DNA from 3 places in the Azotobacter armeniacus genome. Region 1 is predicted to be linked to each of the others. Evidence: riboswitches for the same ligand, from Rfam matches in the RefSeq annotation. Region 1 holds a riboswitch; each other region holds the start of a gene.
What was found. A riboswitch is a leader RNA that binds a small molecule or an ion and turns the genes downstream of it on or off. The one in region 1 is predicted to bind cobalamin.
Positions count from the first base shown of each region.

Region 2: it holds a riboswitch for cobalamin, as region 1 does, so the genes downstream of both, ACYVD0_RS12380 (cobaltochelatase subunit CobN) here and ACYVD0_RS03535 (CbtB domain-containing protein) in region 1, are expected to answer to the same signal.
Region 3: it holds a riboswitch for cobalamin, as region 1 does, so the genes downstream of both, btuB (TonB-dependent receptor family protein) here and ACYVD0_RS03535 (CbtB domain-containing protein) in region 1, are expected to answer to the same signal.

Region 1 is NZ_BAAGYK010000014.1:33,865-38,044, reverse strand. Features, by position in the region: gene cobN (cobaltochelatase subunit CobN) at 1-518, opposite strand, end outside; gene cobW (cobalamin biosynthesis protein CobW) at 620-1,669, opposite strand; cobalamin riboswitch at 1,768-1,959, opposite strand; cobalamin riboswitch at 2,018-2,260, shown strand; gene ACYVD0_RS03535 (CbtB domain-containing protein) at 2,470-2,610, shown strand; gene ACYVD0_RS03530 (CbtA family protein) at 2,618-3,325, shown strand; gene ACYVD0_RS03525 (cobalamin biosynthesis protein) at 3,318-3,758, shown strand; gene cobM (cobalt-precorrin-4/precorrin-4 C(11)-methyltransferase) at 3,755-4,180, shown strand, end outside.
Region 2 is NZ_BAAGYK010000080.1:2,736-6,915, reverse strand. Features, by position in the region: gene ACYVD0_RS12390 (DUF2970 domain-containing protein) at 7-225, opposite strand; gene cfa (cyclopropane-fatty-acyl-phospholipid synthase) at 246-1,409, opposite strand; cobalamin riboswitch at 1,720-1,856, shown strand; partial or broken gene ACYVD0_RS12380 (cobaltochelatase subunit CobN) at 1,873-2,598, shown strand; partial or broken gene ACYVD0_RS12375 (TRAP transporter substrate-binding protein) at 2,657-2,797, opposite strand; partial or broken gene ACYVD0_RS12370 (SMP-30/gluconolactonase/LRE family protein) at 2,803-3,058, opposite strand; partial or broken gene ACYVD0_RS12365 (NAD-dependent epimerase/dehydratase family protein) at 3,058-3,195, opposite strand; gene ACYVD0_RS12360 (lactonase family protein) at 3,585-4,180, opposite strand, start outside.
Region 3 is NZ_BAAGYK010000082.1:54,782-58,961, reverse strand. Features, by position in the region: gene ACYVD0_RS12705 (C40 family peptidase) at 1-218, shown strand, start outside; gene ACYVD0_RS12700 (type 1 glutamine amidotransferase) at 244-951, opposite strand; gene ACYVD0_RS12695 (hypothetical protein) at 993-1,358, shown strand; cobalamin riboswitch at 1,438-1,674, shown strand; gene btuB (TonB-dependent receptor family protein) at 1,786-3,639, shown strand; gene ACYVD0_RS12685 (hypothetical protein) at 3,686-4,180, shown strand, end outside.

The DNA.
Region 1 (4,180 bases):
AGAGCCCTGGGCTCGCCCCAGCGGTAGTCGCGGTCCAGCCAGCGACTGGCGATGCAGTGGAACAGCTGCAGCGCATTGTCGCGGCCGCCTTGGCGCAGGTACTGCCAGAGCCGTTCGCTGTCCTCGGCGGAGACGTTGCCCAGGCCGCTCAGCTCCGGGTCGGGGCTATCGTCGCCGGGCACCAGGATCAGCCGGGCGCCGTTTTCGGCCAGCTCGACCAGGCGCTCGATCCCGTAGCGCCAGTAGCTCACGCCGCCGTGCACCGAGATCAGGATCACCCGGGCGTGGCGCAGCACCTGCTCGACGTAGAAATCCACCGAGGCATGGTTGGGCAGCTGCGCCGGACTGGCCAGGCGCAGGCTGGGATAGTCGTCCGGCAACGTGCGGGCCACCTCGGCAAGCAGCGACAGGTGCGAGTCGCCGGTGCAGAGGATCACCAGCTCGGCGGGCGTCTGCTCGAGGTCGGCGATGCTGTCGGCCGGCAGCTGGACGCCGGGCTGGGCGCGGAGCAGGTGCATCAGTCAGCACCTGCCCGTTCGTAGGAACGAGCTTGCTCGCGAAGCTTTTAGTGCTCTGTTGTTCGCGAGCAAGCTCGCTCCTACAGGGTGGGTTCTCATCCTCACATCAGCGCCGCCTGAAGCTCGCCAATGATTGCGGCCCTGTCCAGCTGCTGGCCGATCATCACCAGCCGTGTAGCCCGCGCCTCGCCGGGCTGCCAGGCACGATCGAAATGCCTGTCGAAGCGCTGCCCCACGCCTTGCACCACCAGCCGCATCGGCTTGCCGGGAATGGCGGCGAAGCCCTTGATCCGCAGTATCCCATACCGCGCCACCGTATTCCTCAGCGCGGCGAGCAGACGCTCCTCCGCCACTTCCGGCAGGGAAAGGTCGAAAGAGTCGAATTCGTCGTGATCGTGATCCTCGTCTTCCAGGTCATGATGGGTCTGGCGGCCGTCGATGTGCAGCTCGGTCTCGCTGCTCAGTCCCAGCAGCACGTTCAAGGGCAGCTCGCCGCCATGGGCCTCGATCACCTTGACTGCTGGCGGCAGTTCCTCGGCGATCTCGGCGCGTACCCTTTCCAGCGCGGCGGCATCGAGCAGGTCGGCCTTGTTCAGCACCACCAGATCGGCACTGGCCAGCTGGTCGGCGAACAGCTCGTGCAGCGGCGACTCGTGATCCAGGTTCGGGTCCTGCCGGCGCTGCGCGTCCACCTGCTCGGGGAAGGCGGCGAAGGTGTCGGCCGCCACGGCCGGGCTGTCGACCACGGTGATCACCGCGTCCACGGTGCAGGCATTGCGGATTTCCGGCCAGTTGAAGGCCTGCACCAGCGGCTTGGGCAGGGCCAGACCGCTGGTCTCGATCAGGATGTGGTCGAAGTCGCCGCGACGAGCCACCAGCTCACGCATCACCGGGAAGAATTCTTCCTGCACCGTGCAGCACAGGCAGCCGTTGGCCAGTTCGAAGACACGCCCGTTGGCCTCTTCCTCGGTGCAGCCGATGGAGCATTGCCGGAGAATTTCGCCGTCGATGCCGAGTTCGCCGAACTCGTTGACGATCACAGCGATGCGCCGGCCCTCGGCATGCGCCAGCATGTGCCGCAGCAGGGTGGTCTTTCCGGCGCCGAGAAAGCCGGTGACAATAGTGACGGGAAGCTTGGCGAGCGATTTCATGGTTGGCCCTGCATGGATCGTTGCGGATCAGCGGGCAGGCGGGAACGGACAGGCGCATGGAGAAGCACCGGCCAGCACCACCGGATCACCCCGCCCAGTTGTCATGGATGTTCGAGGCAGGTCTCCTGGCTGACGGCCTGCGCAATGCGCATGTTCCTTCGCCTTCCCGCTTGGCGCAGTGGCATATCGAAGGGTTTGAAGCCGTATACAGTTGCGGGGGCAGCCACGGCTCGACCGTGTTCCCTCTTAGCTCCGCGCGATGGCGGAGAACCTCGAAACCGGAAAGGCTACGCAGAGTCCCCGGGCGGGTCAATCGCCGCAGTTGACGCTCGCGCCGGCCCGTGCTCAGCTAGAAAGACAGTTTCAGGTGTCTCGCGCGCCGAGCGCGAGGTGAAACGGGAAGCCGGTTCGAGTCCGGCGCTGCCCCCGCAACGGTAAGTGTACGAGGGGTCGATGTAGCCACTGTGCCCTAGGTTCGCCGAAGATCAGTTGCGCAAGATCTCGCGGACCGGGACGCATGGGAAGGCCGACCCGACCGCCCCCATGACGGACGTCACGAGCCCGGAGACCGGCCTGAAGCCCTGTTGGCAACCCGCGGTGGGCGGGCGCACACCGGAATCCAGGCGCTTCAGTGGCCCGGACTCATGTCGCGCACTCCTTCCGCCTCACTCACAGTCACGGAAGGTCATACCATGTCCGCTACCGCTACCGCTACCGCTACCGCTACCGCTACCGCTACCGCTACCGCTACCGCTACCGCTACCGCTACCCTATCCTCTTCCGCCTCGGCGGCGCTCCCCCTGTCGAAACGTATTACCCTCGCCGTAGGCAGCTTCCTGCTCGGTGCGGTGCTGATCTTCTTTGCCGGCTTTTCGCCCGTCGAGGCCCTGCACAACGCCGCTCACGACACCCGCCACAGCGCCGCCTTCCCCTGCCACTGAGAGCCCCATGATCAAGCGCATCGCACGAACCGCAGGGTTCGCCGGGCTGCTCGCCGCCCTCCTGCTGACCCTGCTGCAGAGCCTCTGGGTGACGCCCCTGATCCTTGAGGCGGAAACCTACGAAAGCGGCGGGCCCGCCATCGTCGAGCGCAGCCATGCCGCGGGGCACGGCTATAATCACGGCCATGCGGACGGGCACGTCCATGAAGGCTGGGCGCCCGAGAATGGCTGGCAGCGGACCCTGGCCACGGGGCTGAGCAATCTCGTCGTGGCGGTTGGCTTCGCCCTCATGCTGGCCGGCCTGTTCACCCTCCGCGCACCGGGGAAAACCTGGAATGGGCTGCTATGGGGGCTCGGCGGCTTCGCCACCTTCAGCCTGGCGCCTTCGCTCGGCCTGCCGCCGGAGCTGCCGGGTACCGAGGCGGCCGATCTGCTACTGCGCCAGTACTGGTGGATCGGCACCGCCGTAGCCACCCCCATCGGCCTGGCCCTCATCGCCTTCGCACGATCCTGGAGTCTGCGCATCGCCGGTGCCGTGCTGCTGGCGATTCCGCATCTGATTGGCGCACCGCAACCGGAAGTGCATACGAGTCTGGCCCCCGAGGCACTGGCCAACCAGTTCATCCTCGCCTCGCTGGCAACCAACGCGCTGTTCTGGGCCGCACTGGGGCTCTCGGCAGCCTGGCTGTTCGGTCGCGACAGCCGCAATGCCTGAGCCCGGTAAGGCGGCATGGGTGCATGTCGCCGGCCTCGGCTGTCGCCGGGGCTGCACCCTGGAATCACTGCTGGTGCTGCTGCATGCGGCATTGGACGAAGCCGGCCTGCGGCCCGGCGATCTCGCCGGGCTGGCCAGCAGCATGCACAAGCGCGACGAGCCCGGGCTGCTGTGCCTGGCCGACCATCTGCGCCTGCCGCTGGCCTTTTTATCCGCCGAACGCCTGAGCGCTTACCACGACCGCCTGACCCGGAAATCGCCGCTGGCCCTCAGCATCACCGGCAGCTCCGGCGTCGCGGAAGCCAGCGCCCTGGCCCAGGCTGAAACCCTGGGGGCCGGTCCAGCCCGCCTGCTACTGCCCAAGCGCAGCAGCGCCGTGGCCAGCCTCGCGCTGGCCACGGCGCCCCCTCATACCCTTCTGGAGCATCCATGACCGTCTATTTCATCGGCGCCGGCCCTGGCGATCCGGAGCTGATCACCGTCAAGGGCCAGCGCCTGCTGCGGGCTTGCCCGGTCATCCTGTACGCCGGGTCGCTGGTGCCCGAGGCGGTGCTCGAAGGCCATTGTGCGGAGCGCGTGATCAACACCGCCGAGCTGCATCTGGAACAGATCATCGCGCTGATCCGCGAAGCCCATGCCAAGGGGCAGGACGTGGCCCGCGTGCATTCCGGCGACCCCTCGCTGTACGGCGCCATCGGCGAGCAGATCCGCCACCTGCGCGCGCTGGGCATTCCCTTCGAGATTATCCCCGGGGTAACTGCCACCGCTGCCTGTGCCGCCCTGCTGGAAGCCGAGCTGACCCTGCCGGGCGTGTCGCAGACGGTGATTCTGACGCGCTACGCTAGCAGCTCGGAA
Region 2 (4,180 bases), on a different contig from region 1:
CTGCGCTCAGGGCTGGGCCAGGTGCAGCACCAGCTTAACCATGCCAAACAGGAGTAGCACGAGCAGCACGGTGAAGCCCACGCCCAGCAGGATGAAATGGCTGGGTTTGCCCCGGGCGAAGTCCCGTGCCCGGTTCTTGCCGCTCTGTACGCCGAGGGCGGCGGCCAGCACGCTGTGCAGCATCTGCCGGAGCGTTAGGGGCTTGTCGTCGTGGTCGTCGCCCATGGGGCCTCCATGACTCTGCTTCACAGGAGCGGACGCCGGTAGCCGCCGGGCACGCCATTCTTCGACAGCACGTACTGCCAGAGCTGGATGTTCCGGGCGCGGAAGGCGCCGGCGCAGGACAGCAGGTAGTAGCGCCACATGCGCCGGAATCTTTCCCCCAGCTCGGCGGCGAAGCGCGGCCAGGCTGCCTCGAAGTTGGCATGCCAGGCCATCAGGGTCCGGTCATAATCCGCGCCGAAACTGTGCTGATCCTCAAGGATCAGCAGGCGATCCAGCGCATCGCCGATCTGTCCGAGGGACGGCAGGTCGCCATTGGGGAATATGTAGCGATCAATCCAGGGGTCCGGGGTCGAGTGGCGCTGGTTTTTGCCGATGGTATGCAGGAGAAACAGGCCGTCGTCGGCCAGACAGCGGGCGGCGACCTCGAAGAAGCGGCGGTGGTTCTTGTGGCCGACATGTTCGAACATGCCGACGCTGACGATGCGGTCGAAGCGTCCCTGGATCTCGCGGTAGTCCTGCAGGCGGAACTCCACGGGCAGGTCGGCGTAGCGCTCCCTGGCCCAGGCCTGCTGCTCCCGGGAAACCGTCACGCCGACGCAATGCACGCCATGCCGCTCCGCGGCATAGCCCATGAAGCTGCCCCAGCCGCAGCCGATGTCCAGCACCCGCATGCCGTGCTCCAGGCCGAGCTTGCGGCAGATCAGCTCCAGCTTGGCCTCCTGGGCCTCGGCCAGACTGTCGGCGTTTCGCCAGTAGCCGCAGGTGTAAGTCATGCGCGGGTCGAGCATGGCCTCGTAGAAGTCGTTGCCGAGATCATAATGGGCCTCGCCGACCTTCCAGGCACGCCGGTGGTTCTGCAGGTTGAGCAGGCGTGAGCGGAGCGCATGGAAGATCAGCCGTGTCGGCTTCACCTGCTGGTCGATGCCGGTGTGCAACAGGCGAAAGAAGAATTCATCCAGTCGTTCCGCTTCCCAGGCGCCCTCCATGTAGGCCTCGCCCAAACCCAGATTGCCCTGGGCGAAGACCCGCTCGGGCACGCCGCCGGCCTTGAGCTGCATGTCCCAGGGCCGGTTGCCGCCGATGCGGATATCGGCCTGCTGCAGCAGCTCGACCGTCAGGCGGTGCAGGCTGGAGTCCCGCGAAAGATAGCCGGACCCAGCGTTAAACATGAATTCTCGGCTCATGGTTGTCCCACCCTTGGCTGGCTCTACCGGATCGGTCTCCGGGTGACACTTCGGAATCTGCCGGCTGCCTGTCAAGGCAATGCGCCCAAGCAAAGTCAGATTAGGCAGGGACTGGCACGACGGCCAATAATCCGCGGCAGGGGCGTCAGAAAACCGCCAGCGGACTGGCCGCGCCAAGATTGGCTCGGGTCGATCCGCAAGGGCTCTGGCGGCTTGCCAGTGTCCGGCCGGCAGCTCCTTGCCCCCCTTGAGGCATTGCGCTTGCTCGCCGTCACCCGCCGCGTAAGGTGCGCCCCTGCCGGCCCTTGGCCGGCAACATGGAGAGTGCGGTGCCCGGATCAGGATCTGGGGTAAATGGGAAGGAAGTCAGTCCAAGCTGACGCTGTCCCCGCAACGGTAGGACCGTTTCACGGTCGAGCCCGACACCAGCCCGCTCTCCCGAAGCAGGCCGCGGTGGGCGGCCGTGCGGTCGCCAGCCCTGGTCGTTCTGCGCCTTGCCGCCGGCGCTGCGTCCGTTTCGCGTGCCCGCCGCCTTTCGACCCGGGACTGGGCATGTCTTCTCTTTTCCTCCGCCGCTTTGGCTTGGGCCTGCTGCTCGGGCTGCTCGTCCCCGGAGCCTCGGCGGCGCAACTCAACGCCATCGTTTCACGCTACAGCGCGGCCGAATTCGCCAGCGCCGTCGCGCAGTTCCAGCAGCACCATCCGTATTGGCAGGTCAGCGCGCGCACTCCGAAGCAGCTCGCCGGGCTCGACGAGCTGGCACTGCGCGCCTGGTTGGGCGAGGGGGCGGGCGCTGCTCGGCGTCGGCCTGTTCAGTGCCGAGGTGGAGCGCCTGGGACCGCTGCTCGGCCAGGTCGCGCCGGCGGACAGCTTCCTCGACAACATCGCCGCTCTGCTGGCCTGGCTGGCGGCCCGCCATAACCCGGATGTGAAGGTCCCGGCTGTGCAGGCGCGTCCGGGCCGCGAGGAGGTCACCGGGCTGTTCGAGCAGCTGAACGTGCCGGTGTTCAAGGGGCTGCGCCTGGAGGACCGCAACGAAACCGGCTGGCAGCTGTCCGGCGATGGCCTGGCGCGCGACAAGGTGCACTACCAACTGGCCATGCCCGAGCTGCAGGGCAGCGGTCAGGCCATGGTGCTGGCGGTCTGGCACGAGCGCCAGAGCGATTCGCTGTCGGGCATCCGCTTCGGCGTCGCCGCGCCGCTGCCGGCGCAGCTCGATGCCTTCGCCGCGCGCATCCAGCGTTGGCACTCCAGGTGCGCCTGGACATCACCAGCAGCTCGGGAACGATCAGGTGGCCGGTCAGCCTGTAGTAGGAGGCCGCCTTGTGGTGGTTGTGGGAGAACATGGTCGGCGGGTTGTTCTCGGCGCCGTCGATCACTCCGCTCTGCGTCCACCGTCGGGACGGCCAGGATGGCGCTGTATGTCGACGAACAGCCGGCGGTTGTGCGGGGCACCATCGTCTTCGTCGTAGTCGAAGGCCCAGATGGCCTGCACCGAGGGGGCGAGTCGGACAGGTACATCGTCCGCTCGTCGGGGCTGAAGTCCAGGCCGTTGGGACGATGAGATCGCCCTGCCAGGGTTCCAGCGCTGCGCCACCGGCTCCGCCGACGAAGCGATAGAGCGCGCCGAGCCGGTGTCCGGCAGCCATGCCATGGGAGCGATATCGGACAGGCGGAGGATGTGGGCGTAGGGACGCAGGCTTTCCCGCAGGACCGTCCCCAGGACGCCGGCCGCGCCGGTGAGCAGGAGACGATCGAGGGCGGGGCTTGATGCAGGATGGGGCATGGCTGAGATCCACTCTGATTGTTATTATTTTTGGGATTGTCATGTGTCGTCGTATGATAAGACGAAATTGTCGACTGCTCCCGCAGGCTTTGTCAACGCCGCGCGGGGGGCTGAAGATAGTGAGTGGGTGGCGCCCGGTTATTGTGCAAAAGGGCTGTCCGCTCGGGGCCGGTAGCATTCACATCGGACGATCGGCGGCAGATTTCGCGCGATTGTCGTTTGCTGCAGGTAAGTGCGGAGGGGCGGCTGGTCGCTATGAGCTTTGTCATGTGATGACTTGGCTTGTGGCGGCTTGCGTCTGTCTGTTGCTCGTTTGCTGGCCCACGGTTTCACAGGTCTTGGGTGAGTGGAGCGGTGGCCAGCCTGTCAGTCAAGCTGGCCGCGACGACTCAGGGACTGGTAGTGAACTTCACATCGGAAGGCGAATGGAAGGGCAGGGTCTGGGTGATTTTTCCCGCCTTGCCGGTGGCTGGATCGCGTTCCATGACGACGATCGCATTGCTGTTCTGGTTGGCGACGAGAATGAAGCGGCCGGTCGGATCGAAGGTAAATTCGCGCGGCTCTTCGCCCTCCACCGGGTGATGTGAAACGACAGCGAGTCGCCCGTCGTTCGGATCGATCTGGAAGACCACCAACTGATTGGCGGTGCCGCGGTTGGTCGCGTACAGGAAGCGGCCGTCCGGCGAGACGTGCAGGGCGGCGGCCTTGTTCTGGCCTTTGAAGTCCTCGGCGGCCAGCGGGATGGTCTGCTTGGGCGTGAGCTTGCCATCGGCATAGTCGAAGACAACGATCGTCCCCTGCATCTCCAGGGTCACGTAGGCCTGCTTTCCGGTCGGGCCGAACACCAGATGACGGGGCCCCGAGCCCTCGGGCAGCTCGACGAAGGGCTGCTCTTTGTTGGCGCTGAGCGGATGCTCCGGGTGAGCCGCCGGATCGTAGCGATAGATGTAGATCTTGTCGGCACCGAGGTCCTGGGCGAACACGT
Region 3 (4,180 bases), on a different contig from region 1:
CCGAGGCCTTGCACAGCGGCGACCTGGTGTTCTTCGCCACCGACGGCGGCCGCCGGGCCAGCCATGCCGGCATCTATGTGGGCGAGGGGCGTTTCGTGCATGCGCCTTCCCGTGGAGGTACGGTGCGCCTGGACAGGCTGGCCGATGGCTACTGGCACAGCCGCTATCTGGGGGCCAGGCGCGTGCTTCGCGCCGTGCCCGTGGCGCGTCAGCCCTGACCGATCGGATTAACAGAGCAGGCCGTTAGGCCAGCCCGGCGAGCCAGTCGCGCAGCACCTGCTGCCCGCAGCGGCGCAGCTCTTCCCCCGCGTCCTTTGCCTGTCGGCGGATCTCCACCGGATCCACCTTGGCGGCAGAGAGTTCTGCCGCATGGCCGATCAGCCACTGTTCGATCCGGGCGGGATCGGCTTCAAGATGAAACTGCAGGCCCAGTACGGTATTGCCGAGCATGAACGCCTGGTTCGGGCAGATGTCGGTTCGGGCGAGGCGGGTGGCGCCCGGCGGCAGTTCGAACATGTCGCCATGCCAGTGCAGCACGGTGCCGTTGTCGCCCAGATGGCCGATACAGCTCGCGGTGCCCTCCGCCGTCAGCCGGAGGCTGGCGAAGCCGATTTCCTTGACGCCCATCGGCGCGACCTTGGCCCCCAGGGCGCGGGCGATCAACTGGGCGCCCAGGCAGATGCCGAGCAGGGGCTTGCCGCAGCGCAGTCGCCTGGCAAGCAGCTCCAGCTCCGCCAGCAGGAAGGGGTAGGTGGCCTCGTCGTAGGCACCGATGGGCGCGCCGAGGACCACCAGCAGCTCGGGTGACTCGACATCCAGCGCGGCCAGTTCACTGGTGGACATGATCCCGGGGTCGACATAACGGATGTGATAGCCGGCCTCCTCGAGCACGGGTGCGAAGACGCCGAGATCCTCGAAGGCGACGTGGCGGATGGCGATGACGGTTTTCATTCCTGTACCGGTTCCAGGTTGTGGGTGTAGGAAGGCACCCTATGCCAAGGGCCCGATGGCTGTCGAGATGGCCGGGCTTCACGACGATTCCCAGGCTGGCCCGCGAAGGCACAGTCACCCGCCACCCCTTCCACTCCAGGAGCTTCTACATGCACGACACCATCCCTGATCTCGCTCGCCGCCTGCGCAACTGCAGCCGGTTGGCGATCTTCACCGGCGCCGGGGTGGCCGCCGAGGGTGGCATTCCGACTTCGGCCGCGGATCTGCCGTTTCTGGCCAAGCGCCGCGGCGCCTTCGTGGTCGAGATCAACCCGCAGCCGACCCCGCTCAGCCGGCACGCCGACCTCTGCCTGCACGGCCCGGCCGGCAGCATCCTGCCGTCGCTGCTGGCCGCTCTGGGGGGCTGAGCGCCTGCACCGGCATCATGAGTGGATCTCATGACGCCGGGCAATTCGTCTCATTGTGCCCGGCCGGCGTTTCCACTACCCTGCGCGCCTCGCTTCAGGTGCCCTTCGCACGAAGGGTGAAACAGGGAAGCCGGTGCGTTCCGCGATGATCCGCGGCACAAGGCCGGCGCTGCCCCCGCAACGGTAGACGAGTCGCGAAACCGCCGTAAGGCCACTGTGTCCCGCATGGGCATGGGAAGGCGTGGTTTCGGAAGCTGCAGCATCACGCCGCACTTCGCTCGTGAGCCCGGAGACCGGCCTGTCGCGATCCATGGCGGCGTGGAGGGCGCTGCGGGCTGGCGGGCCTTCCCGGTTCGCTGTCTGTTCGAGTTCTCCGCCTGCTTTCGCAGCCTTCAGGCCGTGCGGGTGGCGCGGCGGAGAACCCATCTTGATTCGCAAGCCCAGTTTCGGGCCGGCGGCGTTCGCGCTGCTGTGCCTCTTTTCCCTTTCCCCGGCCCAGGCGGCCGACGACTCCCTCGCCCTCGACGCGACGGTGGTGACCGTCGCACGCAACGCCCAGACCCTGCGCGACAGCCTCGCCGCGGTGAGCCTGATCGAGCGCGACGACATCGAGCGCAGCCAGGCGCAGTCGGTGCCGGAGCTGCTCAAGCGGGTGCCGGGGGTGTCCATCGCCAACAACGGCGGGCCGGGCAAGAACACCTCCGTTTACCTGCGTGGCACCGAGTCCGACCATGTGCTGGTGCTGATCGACGGCGTGCGCGTCGGCTCGGTGACCACCGGCACCGCCGCCTGGCAGGATTTGCCGGTGGAGATGATCGAGCGCATCGAGGTGGTGCGCGGACCGCGCTCCAGCCTGTACGGCTCGGAGGCCATCGGCGGGGTGATCCAGATCTTCACCCGCAAGGGGGGCGATGGCGCGCCCAAACCCTTCTTCTCCGCCGGCTACGGTACCCACGACACCTACACCGGTAGCGGCGGGGTTTCCGGCGGCAACGCGCACGGCTGGTACAGTCTCGCCCTGAGCAGCGAGGACACCGATGGCATCAGCGCGAAGAGCCCCGGGACCAGCGGCTACGAGAACGACGCCGACGGCTACCGCAACCACTCCGCCGCGCTGCGCGCCGGCTGGCGCTTCGACAACGGCCTGGAGCTGGAGGGCACCTTTCTGCGCGCCAAGTCGCACAACGACTACGACCAGGTGAACCGCCGTGGCACCGCCGGTTTCTCCGCCAATGCCGACGGCGAGCAGAGCGTGGTCAGCGGCCGCGCCCGCTTCAGCCCGCTGGCGTTCTGGCAGGTCAGCCTGCAGGCCGGACGAAACGAGGACAAGTCCGACACCTACCAGGACGGCGGCTTCTACTCGCGCTTCGACAGCCGCCGCGACAGCGCCAGCTGGCAGAACGACCTGACCCTGGCCGAAGGCCACATCCTCACCCTGGGCGTCGACTACCAGCGCGAGGAGGTCAACGGCACCACCGACTACGACGAGGACTCCCGGGAAAACAACGGCGCCTTCATCCAGTACCTTGGCGAATACGGCCGCCACGACTGGCAAGTCTCCCTGCGCCGCGACAACAACGAGCAGTTCGGCCAGCACGAGACCGGCAACATCGCCTACGGCTACGCCCTGAGCGACGCCCTGCGCGTCACCCTCAGCTACGGCAGCGCTTTCAAGGCGCCGACCTTCAACGAGCTGTACTATCCCTTCTACGGCATCGCCGACCTCGAGGAGGAAACCTCTCACAGCTTCGAGGTTGGTCTGTCCGGCGTGCACGGCTGGGGCCACTGGTCGCTGAACGCCTACCGCACCAAGGTGGACGACCTGATCGTCTACGATTCTTCCATCGAAGGGCCGGCGAACATCGACGAGGCGCGCATCCGCGGCCTCGAGCTGGAGGTTGGCAGCCGCTCGTTTGGCTGGGACTGGAGCGCCAACTACAGTCTGCTGGAGCCGGAGAACAGCGGCTCGGGCGCCAACGACGGCAACGAGCTGCCGCGTCGCGCCTCGCAGATGTTCAACCTGGAGCTGGATCGGCGCCTCGGCGATTTCGCCGTCGGTGCCACGCTGCATGCCGAGGGCCGGCGCTACGACGACGTGGCCAACGACAACGAGCTGTCCGGCTACGCCACTTTGGACCTGCGCGGCGAATACCGCCTCACCCCCGAGTGGCGTCTGCAGGCGCGCGTCGCCAACCTGCTGAACGCCGATTATGAAACCGCCCTGGGCTACAACCAGCCGGGGCAGGCGGTGTACCTTACCGTCCGCTATCAGGCGTTGTAGAGCGCCGCCGGCCGGCGGGTCGGAACCATCCACAAGGAGAATGCGCATGCTCAACCTGTCCCCCCGTAGCCAGCTGGCCGTCGGCGTGGCGCTGGCCCTGCTGATGGCCATGACCCGTGGCCAGCACTTCGCCACCCTCAACCTGCCGAGCGCCTCCTGGGCGGTGTTCTTTCTCGCCGGCGTCCTGCTGCGCCCACGCTGGGTGTTTCCGGCGCTGTTCCTCGAAGCCTCGCTGCTCGACTTCGTCGCCATCGGCTGGATGGGCGTGAGCGACTGGTGCATGTCGCCGGCCTACTGGCTGCTGATCCCGGCCTATGGCTCGCTGTGGCTGGGCGGGCGGTTCTTCGCCGCGCTGCAGCGCGACAGTCTGGACAGGCTGGATAGCCTGGCCGTGCTCGGCCTGGCGGTGGTCTTCAGCGCCTTCGTCTGCTACCTGTTCTCCGGCGGCGGCTTCTACTTCTTCTCCGGCCGCTATCCGGAGCCGGTATTCGCCGACTTCGTGCAGCGCGTGCTGACCTACTACCCGCGTTACCTGGGCAAC